2 regions of the Kosakonia oryzendophytica genome follow, and region 2 is predicted to be linked to the other one. Evidence: predicted binding sites of a transcription regulator. Region 2 holds the regulator's gene; the other holds the start of a gene.
The links. Region 2 encodes PhoB, which activates phosphate uptake and scavenging genes when phosphate is short. Its sites were predicted from a motif close to CTGTCATAAAACTGNCNNAT; they were not measured.
Positions count from the first base shown of each region.

Region 1 (4,559 bases), 510 kb from region 2:
AAATGACCGCGGAAGGACTGCGTAATAGCGATGCGCTGGCACTGCAGTTGCACAGTAGTCTGCCGCTGGATTACCACAGCGTTAATCCCTACACCTTTGCCGAGCCGACATCGCCGCATATTGTCAGCGCGGATGTGGGTGAGCCGATTGAGGCAAAGGTCATGTCTGCCGGGTTACGCACGCTCTCTGAGCAGGCGGAATGGCTGCTGGTGGAAGGCGCAGGCGGTTGGTTCACGCCATTGTCCGAGACGCTGACCTTTGCCGACTGGGTCGTGCAGGAGCAATTGCCGGTGATCCTTGTGGTCGGGGTCAAACTGGGCTGCATCAATCATGCGATGCTGACAGCGCAGGCAATACGGCAGGCGGGTTTAACGCTGGCAGGCTGGATTGCGAATGGTGTGGTGAAACCGGGTAAACGCCATGCTGAATATCTGGCGACGCTTCGGCGCGTGATGCAGGCTCCGCTGATTGGCGAAATCCCCTGGTTTGCCCACGCGCCGGAAAAAGAGAGAACGGGTCATTATCTTGATCTCAGCGTGCTGAATCCGGTGTCATCCAGTGTGACAACATCCGATCGTCCAGTTGCTTAACTTCCCCTTCGGCAACGCTACGCCCCCGGTGGAGCAGACAGAAGCGATCTGCGACCCGGCGGATAAAGGCAAGTTGTTGCTCAGCCAGTAAAATAGTGATGCCGAAGTCCTGGTTAAGCCGGACGATCAAATTGCCCAGTTTATGCACAAATGCCTGGCCCAGACCGCGCGTTGGCTCATCAAGGATTAATAACCGCGGGTGCGTCACCAGCGCTCGCGCCATTGCCAGTTGCTGCTGATTATCTTCCGACAACCCCGCGCCCCGGGTCTTACGCAGCGTGTACAGTTCCGGGAAGAGATCGTAGATATCCTGACTCACCGCATTGCGTGCTGCACCTCCGGCCATCATGGCAATATGCAGGTTCTCCTCAACGGTCAGTTGCGAAAATATTCGCCGGTCTTGCGGCACATAACCCATTCCCATAGCGCAGCGATGTTCAGCCCGCACATTCAGCAGGTCTCGCGGCGGCGCGCCAGCTTCCTGCCAAATCATGCTGCCGCTCTCAACGGGTAAATAGCCGGTAATGCAGTTTATCAGCGTGGTTTTGCCCATTCCCGGCAGCCCGATGACGGATGTGCAGGCGCCGGGGGTTAAATCAAGGTCGATATTCCATAAGGTATGCTGGTTACCGTAATACTGGTTCACTGCGCGTAAGCTCAACATGGTCCGCTCCTTCTTCCGGATCTAGTGACACAGGGATAGTGCAAAAGGCTTGCCAGAACGTAAAAAAGGCTTTTTTTTCGGATACGACCGATCTCACTGGTATTTAAAATGCCGGAAAGGGAGATAGCAGGGAAAAATCCTGCACTTTGCCAGTGCTTGTAGTGACGAATGGTGGTGCAGCAAAGCTACGAAGTGTGAGAAGGATCTCATGCGGATCTCGCGCTTCGTTAGCTGATAATAATCAAAAAGAAGTGATAAAAATTTTTTAATCTCCCCGACCTGGGACGGAATGGGAATTTGGCGGAAGGCGGACTATCCGGCCTGGCGGCAGTTATCCACTATTCCTGTGGATAACCTTGTGTATTAGAGTTAGAAAACGCACGGCAAGCGAGAAGGGACGCGGCTTGCGCCTGAATTGGTGCGAAACACGGCTTTTTGTTATTCTTTTTTAATATCAATTGGTTATGTAAAATCAATGCCTGTAAGAAAAGTGTCACTGGGTGCCACAAAACTTTCACCGACTGGCTTGACAATTGTTAAAAGAGAAAAAATTCTGGGGATAACCGGAAAGGTTTGGTGTTTTATCTTGCTGACGAAGAAATTTCAGGCGCGAACCTGTGTCCTAACCCCGGGTAGAACAAATTGAGTAATCCGCTACTGTTTTTTCATCCAGTATTATGAGTTGGCAAAAGTAACCAGGGTGAGTAAAATATGTTACCTGCTCGCTCACTCCTTCATCAGGTAGCCGTCCATGAGTAAACCGTTCAAACTGAATTCCGCTTTTCGCCCTTCCGGCGATCAGCCTGAAGCTATCCGTCGCCTCAAGGAAGGCCTGGAAGACGGTCTCGCGCACCAAACGTTGCTTGGGGTAACGGGTTCAGGAAAGACGTTCACCGTCGCCAACGTCATTGCCGATTTGCAACGTCCCACTATGGTGCTGGCACCCAACAAGACGCTGGCCGCGCAGCTATACGGTGAGATGAAGGAGTTTTTTCCGGACAATGCCGTGGAGTATTTCGTCTCCTACTACGACTACTATCAGCCGGAAGCCTATGTTCCCAGCTCGGACACGTTTATCGAAAAAGACGCCTCGGTTAACGAACATATCGAGCAGATGCGCTTGTCGGCAACCAAAGCGCTGCTGGAGCGACGTGATGTGATTGTGGTGGCATCGGTATCGGCGATTTACGGTCTGGGCGACCCGGATTTGTACCTGAAAATGATGCTGCATTTGACCAAGGGGATGATTATCGATCAGCGTTCGATTCTGCGTCGCCTGGCGGAGCTGCAGTACACCCGTAACGATCAGGCTTTCCAGCGCGGTACGTTTCGCGTTCGCGGCGAGGTGATCGATATTTTCCCCGCAGAATCGGACGATCTCGCCCTGCGCGTGGAGTTGTTTGATGAAGAGGTCGAGCGTCTGTCGCTGTTTGACCCGCTCACCGGGCATGTGGAATCGACGGTGCAGCGTTTTACCATCTACCCGAAGACGCACTACGTGACGCCGCGTGAGCGCATCGTGCAGGCGATGGAAGAGATCAAAGTGGAGCTCGCCGAGCGGCGCAAGTCGCTACTGGCGAACAATAAACTTCTGGAAGAGCAGCGACTCAGCCAGCGCACGCAGTTCGATCTGGAGATGATGAACGAGCTAGGTTACTGCTCCGGGATTGAAAACTACTCCCGCTTTCTCTCCGGTCGCGGACCGGGCGAACCGCCGCCGACGTTGTTTGACTACCTGCCAGCCGACGGGTTACTGGTCATCGATGAATCCCACGTTACCATTCCGCAAATCGGCGGTATGTACCGTGGCGACAGAGCACGTAAAGAGACGCTGGTAGAGTATGGTTTCCGCCTGCCTTCTGCGCTGGATAACCGTCCGTTGAAGTTCGAAGAGTTTGAAGCGCTTGCGCCGCAGTCAATTTATGTTTCCGCAACGCCGGGCAACTACGAGCTGGAAAAATCGGGTAACGAAGTGATTGACCAGGTGGTGCGCCCAACCGGTCTGCTTGATCCGGTGATTGAAGTGCGGCCAGTAGCGACGCAGGTTGACGATTTGCTGTCGGAAATTCGTAAACGCTCGGCGATTAACGAACGCGTGCTGGTCACGACCCTGACCAAACGGATGGCGGAAGATCTCACCGAATACCTTGAAGAACACGGCGAGAAGGTGCGCTATCTGCACTCCGATATTGATACTGTCGAGCGTATGGAGATTATCCGCGACCTGCGTCTGGGCGAGTTTGATGTGCTGGTCGGCATCAACTTGCTGCGTGAGGGGCTGGATATGCCGGAAGTGTCGCTGGTGGCGATCCTGGATGCTGACAAAGAGGGTTTCCTGCGTTCTGAACGCTCGCTTATTCAGACCATCGGGCGCGCGGCGCGTAACATTAACGGCAAGGCGATTCTGTACGGCGATAAAATCACGCCGTCGATGGCGAAGGCGATAGGGGAAACCGAACGCCGCCGCGAGAAACAACAGCGCTACAACGAAGAGCACGGCATTACGCCACAGGGCCTTAACAAGAAAGTGGTGGATATTCTGGCGCTGGGCGAAGGGCTGGCGAAAACCCGGGCGAAAGGGCGTGGAAAATCCAGAACCCCTGCTCAGGTGGAAGCAGCCGAACTGGCGCTGACGCCGAAAGCGCTACAGCAGAAAATCCACGAGCTGGAAGGGCAGATGATGCAGCACGCGCAAAATCTCGAGTTCGAGGAAGCGGCAAAAGTGCGCGATCAGTTACACCAACTGCGGGATCTGTTTATTGCCGCGTCATAATTTGCACTCCGTCACACATTAAGGCGAACCGGCAGGCTCGCCTTAATGTTGACTTAATACTGCGCTGACACACTAGCTTCCGCTTTACTGGAGGAGAGTGTGATGCAACAAATGAATCTTCGTGAGTTTTTCGCCGTCGCTTTTGCGCTGGCGTTAATTATTGGTTTCAGCCACCTGTGGGTGCTGACGTATTGATCATACTCCGCGGGCTGTCGGGCGAAATTTAACCCAGGCCCGCACGCCGGACGCTGTTTTCCGGTTGTGCAAAAAGAACTGAGCCTCATGCAGTTGCGCGATGCGTGACACGATGCTCAGCCCCAGCCCGGTGCCGCCGTAGCGGCTATCCATACGCACAAAGGCTTTGCTTAGCTCGCCGCTGCGACTCTCGTCTATCCCCGGACCTTCATCCTCAACGGCCAGCACCGGCGTTGCCGCGCGCTCAATGTGGATAGAGATAGTCGAGCCAGCAGGACTGTAGCGGTGCGCATTTTCTACCAGGTTTCTCACCAGCACCCGCAACAGGGTCGCATCT
Region 1 covers NZ_CP115659.1:3,497,818-3,502,376, reverse strand. The annotation lists gene bioD (dethiobiotin synthase) at 1-590, shown strand, start outside; gene O9K67_RS16965 (ABC transporter ATP-binding protein) at 532-1,254, opposite strand; gene uvrB (excinuclease ABC subunit UvrB) at 2,006-4,027, shown strand; gene pmrB (two-component system sensor histidine kinase PmrB) at 4,223-4,559, opposite strand, start outside.
Region 1: the regulator PhoB is predicted to act here: its motif matches at 1,755-1,774, upstream of uvrB (excinuclease ABC subunit UvrB).

Region 2 (4,559 bases):
CGGCTGTGCACGGGTCTGCGCCTGTTGCGCCTGTACCAACGCTGCCTGCGCCCGGCCTCTGGCGGCGCGCAGTTCGCCATCGCGGTTCAGCCAGTTTGCCTGCGCCTGGGCGCTACCTAGCTCTGCCATGATCTGCTGTTCTTGCGAAGTGAGCGCCTGCAAACCTTGCTCGAGCTGGTGGCGTTGCTCATCATTCAGTATCACTACCCCTTCGGCCTGTGCCTGTAATGTTTCCAGCCGGGTTTTTGCCGCTTTGTGTTTCTCAAACACCCGGGCGGAAATCTGCCCATAAATTTCGGTGCCGGTCAGTTCTTCCAGCAATTCTGCTCGCTCGCGAGGTTTCGCATTGAGAAAGGCAGCGAATTGCCCCTGTGAGAGCAGCATCGAACGGGTAAAGCGCCCGTAATCCAGCCCGGTCAGCGAGGCAGTGAGATCGAGTTTATCTTTGACTTTGTCGGCGAGAATTTTCCCGTCGGCGCAGGTGGCCAGCTCCACACGAGGTGCTTGCAGATTGCCGTCCGGCAAACCGCGGGCGCGACTCTGGCTCCAGAATGCGCGGTAGGCCACGCCTTTTACCTCAAACTCCACCTCTGCCAGACAGTCGGCGGTGTCGCGGGTCATTAAATCGTTTTGCGATTGTGACAACGTACTGAGACGCGGCGTTTCGTGGTACAGCGCCAGGCAGATGGCATCCAGCAGCGTGGTTTTGCCCGCCCCGGTCGCGCCGGTAATGGCAAACAGACCGTTGCTGGCAAAGGGCTCTGCGGTGAAGTCGATTTTCCATTCGCCTTTCAGCGAGTTAAGGTTTTTCAGCCGCAAACTGAGAATTTTCATGCTTCTTTCTCCTCGTCCAGCGCCTGCAATGTTTCGCTGAACAGCGCCTGTAATCGCCCCTGCTGCGTCTCGTCGAGTTCCTCCTGTGCGAGGCGACGGGCAAATACCTCTTCGACTTTTAATTCATTGAGGGTCTCACGCAATTCACCGGCCAGTATGCGTTCCCGCTGCTCGCGGCTACGGCGAACCAGCAGGACCTCAACCGGGAGGTCTTCCGTCACCTGCTGGATTTTCCGTTGCATGTCGGCCAGGTATTCGGCACTGACAATTTCGATATCCAGCCAGACTGGCGCATCACCAGGTTTGTCGCGCCACTGTTCAAGCTGGCGGCAAATCTCAGCAAAATCGCCTTTGATAACCGCCAGTGCCTGCGTGGCGGGAACATCCAGTGCGGTAACGTCGGCCAGTTTGCCTGCGTCAAAGGTCACCAGATTGACGCTTTTGCTTTTGCCGGTTTCGTCAAAACTGAGTGGGATCGGCGAGCCGCAATAGCGGATGCGCTCATCACCGCCAATCTTTTGCGCCCGATGAATATGCCCAAGGGCGATATAGTCGGCGGGCGGGAAGTTCTGCGCCGGGAATGCATCCAGCGTGCCGATATAAATATCGCGTACGGCGTCGCTTTTACTGGCACCGACGGTGGTTAAGTGGCCGCTGGCGATGATCGGCAGTGGTTTATCGCCGCGCAGCTCGCTGGCTGCGGTAAATTGTTGCTGGTAATACGCGGTGATCGCCGCCAGCAGGTGTTGCTGTTTTTCCTGCCCGGACAATCCTGCCTGGCTGACCAGAAGGTCGCGCGGGCGCAGGAAGGGCACCGGGCAAAATATCGCGCCCGGTTCACCGTTGCGGCGGTAAAGCCAGAAAGGTTCTACGCCTGCGCTGGCGACGACGGTAGTTTTCAGATAGGCGAGGATCTCTTTCGATTCGTTGAGCGTGGCCACCGAATCATGGTTGCCTGCCAGCACCACTAACTGGCAGCCGGTTTGCTGAAGTTTGACCACAAAACGGTTATACAGCTCACGGGCATAGCTGGGCGGGGAGCCGGTGTCAAAAACATCGCCCGCCACAATAATGGCGTCGACCTGGTTCTCTTCCGCCGCAACCAGCAGCCAGTCGAGAAAAGCGGCGTGTTCAGTGGCGCGGCTCTTGCTGTAGAAGTTTTGACCCAGGTGCCAGTCAGAGGTGTGAATAATGCGCATAGCGGTTCCGTGGCAAAAAAGCATAAAGCAGATTATAAACATTAAGCAGATGAGGGACATAACCTGGCGAAAATAGGGACTGTCATATAGCGCTCGCTGGGGTCATCTGGCGGTCATGTTATTCATAAATCTGTCACAAAACTGACGCATAATGGCGCCGCTATATATATTGATGACTTAAATAAGACAGGGCAAATTATGGCGAGACGAATTCTGGTCGTAGAAGACGAAGCTCCAATCCGGGAAATGGTGTGCTTCGTGCTCGAACAAAATGGTTTTCAACCGGTGGAAGCTGAAGATTATGACAGTGCGGTGAACCAACTTAATGAACCCTGGCCCGATCTTGTTTTACTGGACTGGATGTTGCCTGGCGGTTCCGGAATTCAGTTTATTAAACATCTCAAACGTGAAGCGATGACCCGCGATATTCCGGTCATGATGCTGACGGCGCGCGGCGAAGAAGAGGATCGCGTACGCGGTCTGGAAACCGGGGCCGACGACTACATTACCAAACCTTTTTCACCCAAAGAGTTGGTCGCGCGTATTAAAGCGGTGATGCGCCGCATTTCGCCGATGGCGGTAGAAGAGGTGATCGAAATGCAGGGCCTGAGCCTTGATCCTTCTTCTCATCGCGTGATGACCGGTGAAAATCCCCTGGATATGGGGCCGACAGAGTTTAAACTCTTACACTTCTTTATGACCCATCCGGAACGCGTTTATAGCCGTGAACAGCTGTTGAACCACGTATGGGGAACCAATGTGTATGTTGAAGACCGGACGGTGGATGTGCATATTCGTCGTCTGCGCAAAGCGCTGGAACACAGCGGCCACGATCGTATGGTGCAAACAGTGCGCGGCACGGGATACCGTTTTTCGACCCGTTTCTGATATTTAACAGGAGTGTGACGCGTGCTGGAACGGCTGTCATGGAAAAGGCTGGTGCTGGAGCTCCTCCTTTGTTGTATCCCCGCCTTGATTCTCGGCGTCATGTTTGGTTACCTGCCGTGGTTTTTGTTAGCCGCTGTAACCGGGTTGCTGATCTGGCATTTCTGGAATTTACTGCGTCTTTCGTGGTGGTTATGGGTCGATAAAAGCATGACTCCGCCGCCCGGAAAGGGAAGCTGGGAGCCGCTGTTATACGGGCTGCACCAGATGCAGATGCGTAATAAAAAACGCCGTCGCGAGCTGGGAAGCCTGATTAAACGCTTTCGTAGCGGCGCGGAATCGCTGCCGGACGCCGTGATCCTCACCACCGAAGAGGGGGCGATTTTCTGGTGTAATGGCCTGGCGCAACAGGTGCTGGGTTTGCGCTGGCCGGACGATAGCGGGCAGAATATCCTTAACCTGCTGCGCTATCCGGAATTTACGCAGTATCTTAAAAAACAAGAATTTAGCAAACCACTGAATCTGGTGCTTAACTCCGGTCGCCACCTGGAGATCCGCGTGATGCCTTACAGCGAGGAGCACCTGCTGCTGGTGGCGCGTGACGTGACGCAAATGCATCAACTGGAAGGGGCGCGGCGTAACTTTTTTGCCAACGTCAGCCATGAATTGCGCACGCCATTAACGGTGCTGCAGGGCTATCTGGAGATGATGCAGGAGCAGACGCTCGAAGGCGCACCGCGGGAGAAAGCGCTGCACACCATGCGCGAACAAACCTCGCGGATGGAGGGGCTGGTGCGTCAGTTACTGACGCTCTCGAAGATTGAGGCTGCACCGACCTTGCCGCCCAACGAAACCATTGATGTGCCAATGATGCTGCGGGTCGTGGAGCGGGAAGCGCAAACCCTGAGCCAGCAAAAGCATCACTTCCATTTTGAGGTCGATAGCGCGCTGAAAGTACTGGGTAATGAAGAGCAACTGCGCAGCGCGATTTCCAACCTGGTCTATAACGCCGTGAACCACACGCCAGCAGGAACGCAGATTACCGTGCGTTGGCAGCGTGTGCCGCTGGGGGCGGAGTTCAGCGTTGAAGATAACGGTCCCGGCATCGCCGCCGAGCACATTCCTCGTCTCACTGAGCGTTTCTATCGTGTGGATAAAGCCCGCTCCCGGCAGACCGGCGGTAGCGGCCTGGGGCTGGCGATCGTGAAACATGCGGTAAATCACCACGAAAGCCGCCTCGAAATTGTCAGTACTCCCGGCAAGGGAACGCGCTTTAGCTTTGTTCTGCCGGAACGTCTGGTTGCCAAAAAAGCCGCGTCCTGACGCGGCTGTCAGCTTATCTTTCCAGCGACCTCTGTTACCAGGCCGCTTATTCCGATGTTTTCTTCCCCCTGAAACGTATTTTGTACGGATGCTGCTTTTTTGTTCGCATGATCAGCCATGTGTTTTTCTTATAATTGGAGTTATTAACTGCTATTAATTTCATAGGCAGTATAAGCATCTGGTTTTGCGATCCCACCTTGCCTTTAAACGTTATAAGCGTTTAAATTGCGCCCCGTATATTGTCAGACCAACTGTATTTGCGTGGTAAATCGAAAAACTATTCTTCGCTACGCAATGCATAGAGCATTTCCCGCTGAC
Region 2 covers NZ_CP115659.1:4,011,705-4,016,263, reverse strand. The annotation lists gene sbcC (exonuclease subunit SbcC) at 1-834, opposite strand, end outside; gene sbcD (exonuclease subunit SbcD) at 831-2,033, opposite strand; gene phoB (phosphate response regulator transcription factor PhoB) at 2,232-2,921, shown strand; gene phoR (phosphate regulon sensor histidine kinase PhoR) at 2,943-4,241, shown strand.